DNA from 3 places in the Mesorhizobium sp. M0514 genome. Region 3 is predicted to be linked to each of the others. Evidence: predicted binding sites of a transcription regulator. Region 3 holds the regulator's gene; each other region holds the start of a gene.
What was found. The regulator LexA, encoded in region 3, represses DNA repair genes until DNA is damaged. The targets are predictions, from matches to a motif close to TGTTCNNNNTGTGTTCNG.
Positions count from the first base shown of each region.

Region 1 (3,262 bases), on a different contig from region 3:
TTGATCGACGCATTCGTTGTCGACGAGACATGGACGATATCGTTGTCGGCCTTGGCTGGCGCACTGAGGCCGAGCATTGCGGCCGCGGCGAGGCAAGCCCCCACCGCAAGCGCCCGCATTGTGCGCAGCCCTTTCGTCGTCTGAAATGCATGAAGTCCCGACATCTGTCCCGTCCCTCGCCCGGTCCCCACCGGCAGTTATTGCTGGTCCCGCGCAGGAACCTGGTATTCTTCGACCTGCGTGCCGCGCGTCACGATGATCGTCTTGAATTTCGGCTTCTCAGGCTCCTTGGTCGCGGCAGTGAACAGCGCGCCGGCAGCGGCCTGGACGCCGGAGGCGACCGATCCGCCGAAGGACGAGATGGTGGTGACGCCGTCCTTGGCGGCACCACCGTCGGCGGCCGAGCGGAGCGACAGCGACAAGGTGCCGACGGTGCGGGCAAGCGCCACTTTCTGCGCGCCTTCGGTCGTCACCTCGATGGTCACGGAATTGGCGATCTGCGGCGTGGTCTGGCGCTCGTCGGCGCCCTGTCCGACGGTCAGCACCTTGGCGTCGGAGACGACGATCTCGGAGGTAACGGTCGATCCGGCAGCGCCCTGCGCGTTCTTGGCCACTTCCTGGATTTCGCCCGCATCGCGTGTCAGCACCACGTCGACCCGGTCGCCCGGCATGACGAAGCCGCCGACGCCGGCGATCTCGTCGGTGCGGATTGTCACCGCCCGCATGCCGGGCGTCATCATGTTGGACAGCGTCGCGCGGCCGTTCGGCCCCGACAACTTGCTGATCAGCACCGGCTCGTTGATCTCGATCGGCGACAATACCACGCGGCTGCCTTCGGCGAGCAATGCATTGACTGTGGTGAACGCGCCCTGCGGCACCGAATCCTCGGACCATGGGATTTCGCTGAGCTGCGCCCGGTCAAGCTCCATGCCGTAACGCAGCGGCGCGTTGGCCACCACGATGGTCTTGAAGACGACCTTGGGGACGGCGGACGCCGGGATCGACGCCGTTTTCTCTTCGGCATCGGCCTTGGCCTGGCTTTTCACCCAGAAATCCGCGGCAAAGATTGAAATCGCGCCGAAGACGGCAGCGATGCCAATCATCGTTATGGCCTTGCCCCTCACAACCAACCCCTGACTCTCGTGGTCTTTTGTTTTGTTGGGGCGACGCTAGGCCGCTTTGTTAAAGATTCAGGAATCCCAGCGGCTCCGCACGGACCTATTTCCGCCGGCTTGGTTATCGAAAGGTTTTAGGATAAGAAGGGGTTAATCCCCGAACGTAACAGGAACTTCCGTCGCTTGGCGCCGAAAAGCGTGGCAGTATCGACGGGTGATTCGCGGCACCGGATTCTATGGCAGGCATGGACGACAACAACGATCTTTTCGGCAATCTGGAAAAGCAGCCGCAACCGGCTCGGACACCTTCGCGCCCGGCCGACCCGCTGGTGCAGGCCACGAAGCGTCCTGCCGCGACCAAGGACGGCAGCGAGGGCTATAGCGCCGCCGACATCGAGGTGCTGGAGGGGCTGGAGCCGGTGCGGCGCCGTCCCGGCATGTATATTGGCGGCACCGACGACAAGGCGATGCACCATCTGTTTGCCGAGGTCATCGATAATTCGATGGACGAGGCGGTCGCCGGCCATGCCACTTTCATCGATGTCGAGCTGTCGGCCGACGGGTTTCTGACCGTCACCGACAATGGCCGCGGCATTCCGGTCGATCCGCATCCGAAATTCAAGAAGCCGGCGCTCGAAGTCATTATGACGACGCTGCATTCGGGCGGCAAGTTCGATAGCAAGGTCTATGAGACCTCCGGCGGTCTGCACGGTGTCGGCGTCTCGGTCGTCAATGCGCTGTCGGACCATCTTGAAGTCGAAGTCGCGCGCGGTCGCCAGCTTTACCGCCAAAGGTTCTCGCGCGGCGTTCCGGTGAGCGGGCTGGAGCAGCTCGGCGAAGTGCACAACCGGCGCGGCACCAAAATCCGCTTCCATCCCGACGAGCAGATTTTCGGCAAGGGCGCCGCCTTCGAGCCGGCGCGGCTCTATCGCATGACCCGCTCGAAAGCCTATCTGTTCGGCGGCGTCGAGATCCGCTGGAGCTGCCACCCATCGCTGATCAAGGAAAAGGACCAGACGCCGGCCAAGGCGGAGTTCCATTTCCCCGGCGGCTTGAAGGACTATCTCAAGGCATCGCTCGGCGATGATTTCCAGGTGACCCGCGAAATCTTCGCCGGCAAGAGCGAGAAGCAGGGCGGCCACGGTTCGCTGGAATGGGCGGTGACCTGGTTCGGCGGTGACGGCTTCGTCAACTCCTACTGCAACACCATCCCGACCGGCGAAGGCGGCACGCATGAGGCCGGCTTTCGCAATGTGCTGACGCGCGGGCTTCGGGCCTATGCCGACCTGGTCGGCAACAAGCGCGCCTCGATCGTCACCTCCGAAGACGTGATGATCTCGGCGGCAGGCATGCTGTCGGTGTTTATTCGCGAGCCGGAATTCGTCGGCCAGACCAAGGACAGGCTGGCAACGATCGAAGCCATTCGCATTGTCGAGACCGCCATCCGCGATCCCTTCGACCACTGGCTGGCCGACAATCCGCAGGAAGCCTCCAAGCTGCTGGAATGGGTAATTGCGCGCGCCGACGAGCGGGTGCGCCGGCGCCAGGAAAAGGAAGTGTCGCGCAAGAGCGCGGTGCGCAAGCTGCGCCTTCCCGGCAAGCTCGCCGACTGCACGCAGAATGCCGCCGCGGGCGCCGAACTGTTCATCGTCGAAGGCGACTCGGCCGGCGGCTCGGCCAAGCAGGCGCGCGACCGCGCCAGCCAGGCGGTGCTGCCGCTGCGCGGAAAAATCCTCAACGTCGCCAGCGCCGGCAACGACAAGCTAGCCGCCAACCAGCAGATTTCGGACCTGATTCAGGCGCTCGGCTGCGGCACGCGCTCGAAATACCGCGACGAGGATTTGCGCTACGACCGCGTGATCATCATGACCGACGCCGACGTCGACGGCGCTCACATAGCCTCGCTGCTGATCACCTTCTTCTACCAGGAAATGCCGAACCTGGTGAATGGCGGCCATCTCTATCTGGCGGTGCCGCCGCTCTATTCGATCCGGCAAGGCGGCAAGGTTGCCTATGCCAGGGACGATGCGCACAAGGACGAGCTGTTGCGCACCGAATTCACCGGCCGCGCCAAGGTCGAGATCGGCCGCTTCAAGGGCCTGGGCGAGATGATGGCCGCGCAGCTCAAGGAAACCACCATGGACCCG
Region 1 is NZ_JAMYQZ010000007.1:22,929-26,190, reverse strand. It holds gene NKI61_RS04995 (type II and III secretion system protein family protein) at 1-164, opposite strand, end outside; gene cpaB (Flp pilus assembly protein CpaB) at 198-1,103, opposite strand; gene parE (DNA topoisomerase IV subunit B) at 1,361-3,262, shown strand, end outside.
Region 1: parE (DNA topoisomerase IV subunit B) is a predicted target of LexA. The motif match lies at 1,273-1,290, and genes of this name have one in related genera.

Region 2 (3,262 bases), on a different contig from region 3:
AAGATCGCCGCGCGGGACAGATTGGCCGGCATTTTCGCCAGCCGACCGAAACGCCGCTGCGAAATGATCGTGCGCGTCAACGCGCTGTCCAGCGAATGGGGCAACGATGACCTGCTGGCCGCGGCGAAATTCGTTCCCGACGGCATCCTGTTGTCCAAGGTCGCCACGCCTCGTGACATCCTCGAAGTCGGCGACGTGCTCGACGATAATTTTGCCCCCGACAGCGTCAAGCTCTGGGCGATGATCGAGACGCCCAAGGCCATTCTCAACATCGGCGCCATTGCCGAACTCGGCCGCGACCCGGCCTCGCGCCTAGTTTGTTTCGTTGCCGGAACGAACGATCTGGTCAAGGAAACCGGCATTCTGGCGACGCCCGACCGCCGCTATCTTGTGCCCTGGCTGATGCAGATGGTGCTGGCGGCGCGGGCCGGCAGCATCGACATGCTCGACGGCGTCTCCAACGATTTTCGCGACCTCGACGCGTTTGCGCGCGAATGCACGGAAGCCGCTGCCATGGGGTTCGATGGCAAGACGCTGATCCACCCCGCCCAGATCGAAACCACCAACCGCGCCTTTGCGCCCGCGCCCGAAGCTCTCGCCGAGGCGCGCGCGGTGAAGGATGCCTTCGCCTTGCCAGAAAATGCCGGCAAGGGCGTGATTGCTCTGAACGGCAGGATGGTCGAGCGGCTGCATCTGGCGCAGGCCGAGAAATTGCTGGCGAAGGCCGCCGCCATCGGCGCATGATCCGCCCCGAAAAGACGAACTCACGACAGGATCTGACCCATGAGACTTTACCGCTTTTTGTCCGCCCCCGACGATTCAACCTTCTGCCACAAGGTGACCGCGGCGCTGAACAAGGGCTGGCACCTGTACGGCTCGCCGACCTACGCCTACGACAAGAAGACCAAATCGATGCGCTGCGGCCAGGCGGTGGTGAAGGATATCGACGGCCAGGAATACGGGCCGGATACCAAGCTGAGCGACTGGTAGGCTTTGCCAGGCACGGACGCAGGCTGTGTCGAGATTCAGGTCACGCCGAGCCGAGAACAGTGGTTTCCGAGAACCGGAGCGGAGCGTACTTAAAGTACGCGAGCACCGGAAGCGCAGGAAGCTGCCGTTCGCAGGCCGGCTTCACCTGAATATCGGCGCAGCCTCACTCCGCCGCCTCTTCGATTTTCTCCATATCATCATCCGACAGGCCGAAATGGTGGCCGATCTCGTGGATCAGCACGTGGGTGACGATGTCGCCCAGCGTCTCTTCGTTCTCGGCCCAGTAGTCGAGGATGGCGCGGCGGTAGAGGGTGATGCGGTTCGGGCCTTCGCCGGTCTGCGGGTTCCAGCGCTCGGCGATGCCGCGGCCCTCGAACAGGCCGAGCAGGTCGAACGGCGTCTCCAGCGACAGATCGTCCATGATCTCGTCGGTCGGGAATTCGGCGATCATGATGACGATCTCGCCGGTCAGCTTGCGGAAATCGTCGGGCAGATGCGCGTACGCCTCCAGCGCCAGAAACTCCATCTCCTCGATCGAGGGCGAGAGTTCATCGTGCCAGGTGCGGGTCTTGTAGATGCGGGCCATGCTTTGTCCTTTGATCCCGGCATATAGGCTTTCCCTCCGGACTCGGCAAATGGACGGGTACCTGGCCGATGACTGTTTCTTTGCGCCGAATGGCTGCGACCAAAGTCCAAGGTTGGCCTCGCCACCTTTGATCAAGGAATAAATTCCTTCTGACTCCGCTTGACTCTTTCGGCACCCTCTGGAATCTATAGGAACATAACAGGAACAATTATGAGAGAAATTGACCGTCATGGCGACATCAGCCGTGGCGCGGGAGACTGTTTTTGCCCTGCGCCGCCAGATCGCGAAGATCGAGGGAACGCTGCCCGAGCGCCTGGCCGTGCCGGCCGGCGAGCGACCTCGTGCGCGTGCTGAGGGCTGTCTCCACGCCGCGCCTGAACCCGATTCCGATGTTACCATCATCCGGCGCGGGCTTGCCGCAGCTTTGCCGGATGCTTTCCTGGCCACCGGCATCGAACGCCTCGATGCGGCCCTCAGCGGCGGCCTTCCGAAAGCTGCCTTGAGCGAAATCCATGGCCTTGAGACCCGCAATGCCGGGGCCGTCGCAGGCTTTGTGCTGTCGCTTGTCAGCCTGATCCTCAAGGGCCAGCCCTTGCCCGTGCTGTGGATCGGCACGTCGGAGATTTTTCGCGAGGCCGGCTTTCCCTATGCCAGGGGATTGCAGGGCATGTTCGGTATCGCACCGGAGCAGTTGCTGTTTTCCGAGGCGCCGAAACTCACCGATGCGCTGTGGGTAGCCGAGGAGGCCGCCAAGATGACGGCGCTCGCCGCAATCATCCTCGAAATCCGTGGCAGCCCGCAGCGGCTCGACCTCACCGCGACGCGCCGGCTGCACGCGCGCGCCCAAAACGCCGGCCGGCCGGTATTCCTGCTGCGCCAGGCCGGCGAAGCCGAGCCGACCGCCGCCCCGGTGCGCCTCATCGTGTCGGCTGCACCAGCGACATCGCGCCGGACGATCGCCGGGCCGCTTGCCGGGTCGATCGGCCACCCTGCCTTCACCGTCAGCATCGGCAAGAGCCGCACCGCTCTGCCTGGACAATTCACACTGGAGTGGAACCCCGATGAACACGCATTCGAAGAAAGAAAGCCCCGCGAAAAACGGCCAGAGAATTCTGTCGCTGTGGTTCCCGCATCTGGCGGCCGAACGGATCCTGCGCCAGCGCCTGGGACGGTCGTGGCGTTCCCGGCCTTCGGATCATTTCCCGCTCGTGATCAGCCATCGCGACCGCAACGCCCAGCGCATATCGGCCCTCGACGAGCGGGCTGAGGCGCTGCATCTGAAGCCTGGCATGGGCATTGCCGACGCCCGTGCCATGCATCCCTCGATCGACATTGTCGAGGCCGATCCGGAGGCCGACCGCCGGCTGCTCGAAGGCCTCGCCGACTGGTGCGACCGCTATACGCCGCTGGTGGCGCTTGACGGCGTCGACGGGCTTTATCTCGACGTCACCGGCTGTACCCACCTGTTCGGCGGCGAGCGCGCCATGCTGGACGACATCCTTGCGCGGTTTTTCCAGCAGGGTTTCGATGTCCGCGCCGGGTTGGCCGCGACGCCGGGTGCAGCCTGGGCGGCAGCGCGCTTTTGCGGCGACCGCATCGTTGTCTCCGGCGAGGAGGAAGCGCTGCTCGCCCCCTTGCCGCTGGCCGCACTGCGCATCGAGGCCGATATCCGCGCCAGCCTGGAAA
Region 2 is NZ_JAMYQZ010000010.1:42,983-46,244, forward strand. It holds gene NKI61_RS06800 (HpcH/HpaI aldolase/citrate lyase family protein) at 1-744, shown strand, start outside; gene NKI61_RS06805 (DUF1737 domain-containing protein) at 784-990, shown strand; gene NKI61_RS06810 (metallopeptidase family protein) at 1,154-1,576, opposite strand; gene NKI61_RS06815 (ImuA family protein) at 1,806-2,843, shown strand; gene NKI61_RS06820 (DUF6504 family protein) at 2,785-3,262, shown strand, end outside.
Region 2: NKI61_RS06815 (ImuA family protein) is a predicted target of LexA. The motif match lies at 1,766-1,783, and genes of this name have one in related genera.

Region 3 (3,262 bases):
CCGCCGCCGCTGGCCGCGCGGCTCTCCTCGGCAATCGAGAACGCGCGCGAAAACATTGCCGACCATATCAGGGGCAAGATCGGCGGCGCCGAAGGCGAGATTGCCGCGGCGTTGATTGTCGGGGTGCGCGCCGGCATCCCGGACGAGGTCAACGAAGCGATGCGGCGCACCGGCATCTACCACATCATCTCCATCTCCGGCCTGCACATGGCGCTGGTTGCCGGCACCATCATGGCGTTGCTGCGTGGCGCCTTTGCGCTGTTTCCCGATTTCTCCTCGCGCCGGCCGGTCAAGAAATATGCGGCCGCGGCAGCGCTTGTCTCGATCGCCGCCTATCTCGTCATTTCAGGCGTCGTGGTCGCCGCCGAGCGCAGCTTCATCATGCTGGCGGTCATGCTGGTCGCGGTACTCTTCGATCGTGCCGCGCTCACCATGCGCAATCTGGCGATCTCGGCCATCGCCGTTATCCTGGTGTCGCCGCATGAAGTCGTCGGTCCCAGCTTCCAGATGTCGTTTGCCGCCACTGCCGCCCTTGTCGGCGCCTATGCCGGCTGGGCCGATTACCGCGCCGACAAGGTGAGAACGCCACCGGCAAAGCGCTCCTTCGTCGGCTTCCTGTCGCGAAAATTCGCGCTGGCCATGGGCGGCCTCGCCATGACCTCGATCATCGCCGGCAGTGCAACCTTGCTGTTCGCCATCTGGCATTTTCAGCGTGTGTCGCCGCTCAGCCTGATCGCCAATCTAGCCGTGATGCCGATTGTATCGTTGATCGTCATGCCCTTTGCCGTGCTCAGCGCACTGGCGATGCCGTTCGGCGCCGACGGGCCGCTCCTCTATGTGATGGGCAAGGGTCTGATGGCGATGATCGCTATATCGGCCTGGATTTCCGAGCGCTCGCCGGTCGACGCCGTCGGGCTGATCTCCATCCGCTCGGTGCTGTTGGTGGCGGTCGCCCTCGTCATCGCCACCATGGCCACCACCTGGCTCAGGCTGGCGGCCGTGCCTTTCGCGCTGGCCGGCCTGTTGACGGTGCCGCAGGTGCTTACGCCCGACGTGCTCATATCCGAGGACGCACATCTGGTGGCCATGCCGATAGGTGGCGGCGAACTCGCCCTCAACCGCAAACGCTCCAACGAATTCACCACGGACAATTGGAAACGGGCGCTGCGGGCCGAAACCATTATCCCGCCCGAGATTTTCGAGGCAACAGATACGCGGTTCGATCTCGATCCGCTCGATCTGCCGCCCGGGTCGCCCTTCTATTGCATGGGCGATCTCTGTATCGCCCGACACCCTTCCGGAGCCATTGTAGCCCTTGCCAAAGACCGCAAGACGGCGCGGCCGGCCTGTGCCTTCGCGAGCCTGATCGTCATCGATGACGCCACCGCCTACAATCCGTGCCGCGACCCGCTGGTCCTGGTCGTGACGAAGAAGCAGCTGGCCCGCGACGGCAGCGCCGCTGTCTTCTTCGATCCGCAATCGGCAGCGGCAGCGCCAACCATCCGCTTCGCCGTCGACAAGCCGTATCGGCCCTGGCACGAGCAACGCCGCTTCTCCCGCGAAGCGCGCGGCCTGCCGCCTTACAACCAGCGTGAAAAGTACAAACCCAAGCCGGCTCAGTAGCGCCGGATCAGCCCGACCAGCTTGCCTTGCACCTTGACCCTGTCGGGGCCAAAAATGCGGGTCTCGTAGGCCGGGTTGGCGGCTTCCAGGGCGATCGAGGCGCCCTTGCGGCGGAAGCGTTTCAGGGTCGCTTCCTCATCGTCGACCAACGCCACCACGATCTCGCCGGGGCTGGCTGTGTTGGCATTGCGGATGATGACCGTGTCGCCATCGAAAATGCCGGCCTCGATCATAGAATCGCCCTTGACCTCGAGCGCGTAGTGTTCGCCGCCCATGATCATGTCGGGCGGCACCGAGATCGAATGGGTCTGATGCTGGATGGCGTCGATCGGCACGCCGGCGGCGATGCGTCCCATAACCGGGATTGAAATCGCGGAAACGGCATCGTCATTGCCGGCCGACATCGAACGCGACGGCGAGCCCGGCTTGATCTGGCGGCCGAGACCGCCTTGGCCCATCGCGCCTTGTCCTTGGCCGCCGTGCCCTTGCCCGGTTTGACCAAGACTGCCCTGAATGACGCTCGGCGAAAACTTCCTCGCCGCATTGAGACCTGGTGCGATCGAGTCGGGCAGCCGCAGCACTTCCAGCGCGCGCGCCCGGTTCGGCAGCCGGCGAATGAAACCGCGCTCCTCAAGCGCCGTGATCAGGCGGTGGATGCCGGACTTGGAGGCGAGGTCGAGCGCTTCCTTCATCTCGTCGAAGGACGGCGGGATTCCGCTCTCCTTCAGGCGTTCATGGATGAACATCAGAAGCTCATGTTGTTTGCGCGTTAGCATCGCGGCCCCCAAGGGTTCTGAAACCAGAATCAGAAAAAACAAACCCAGAACAAACACTATCTGTTCCAGTTGTGTTCCGCAACCTTTTAAAGTTTAATGAATGTGTTGACGTTTTGTTCAGCGTAACGTTCGGCGCTGCGAGCGCCGCCTGCGCCCAGTTGCCAGCAACGGGGTGAAACGAAGACAAAGTGCCCTGCGTCGTCGGCTACGATCGCCGCTTCCTTTTCGGACGGGGCTGCGCAGCATCCGCGCCGGGTTCACTCTGGGCATAGACCTGCAGCGTGTAGCCGATGTGAGCGGTCATCAGAGTTTTCGCACGTTTGACGTCGCGATCGAGGGCCGCTTCCATCAGGGCGGTATGGTGTTCGATCGCCACGGCGTCGCGCAGGGCCGCCACGGCCTTCCGGTGTCCATCCGTGCGGCCGGCGGCGGCGCGCAGCGTCGGGGCCAGACCCAGAAAGCGGTGATGGCGATGCAATTGGTCGGAAATCGTCGCATTGAAGCGCAGCAGCCAGCTGGATGTCGCGGCACTGAGCAGCGCCGCATGGAAGGCATCGTGTTTTTCGGACCACGCGTCGACCGCATCATCCGATGGATCGTCGAGAACAGACCCGCACCGTGAGAGACGATAGTGGGCGGCAACGACCGCGTCTTCCCACTCACGGTCGCCCTTCTCGATCGATTCCACCAGCAGGGGCAGTTCGACCACCAGCCGCGCACGCGCCAAATCCTCGAGCTCCGCCCGAGAGACGGGAGCGACCGCAAACCCGCGGTTGCTGATGGCGGTCACAAGCCGTTCCGCCTCCAGCCGCGACAGCGCCTCGCGCAACGGCGTCCAGCCGATGCCGTAGGTGTTGCGCAGC
Region 3 is NZ_JAMYQZ010000047.1:28,644-31,905, reverse strand. It holds partial or broken gene NKI61_RS19575 (ComEC/Rec2 family competence protein) at 1-1,623, shown strand, start outside; gene lexA (transcriptional repressor LexA) at 1,617-2,399, opposite strand; gene NKI61_RS19565 (GntR family transcriptional regulator) at 2,605-3,262, opposite strand, start outside.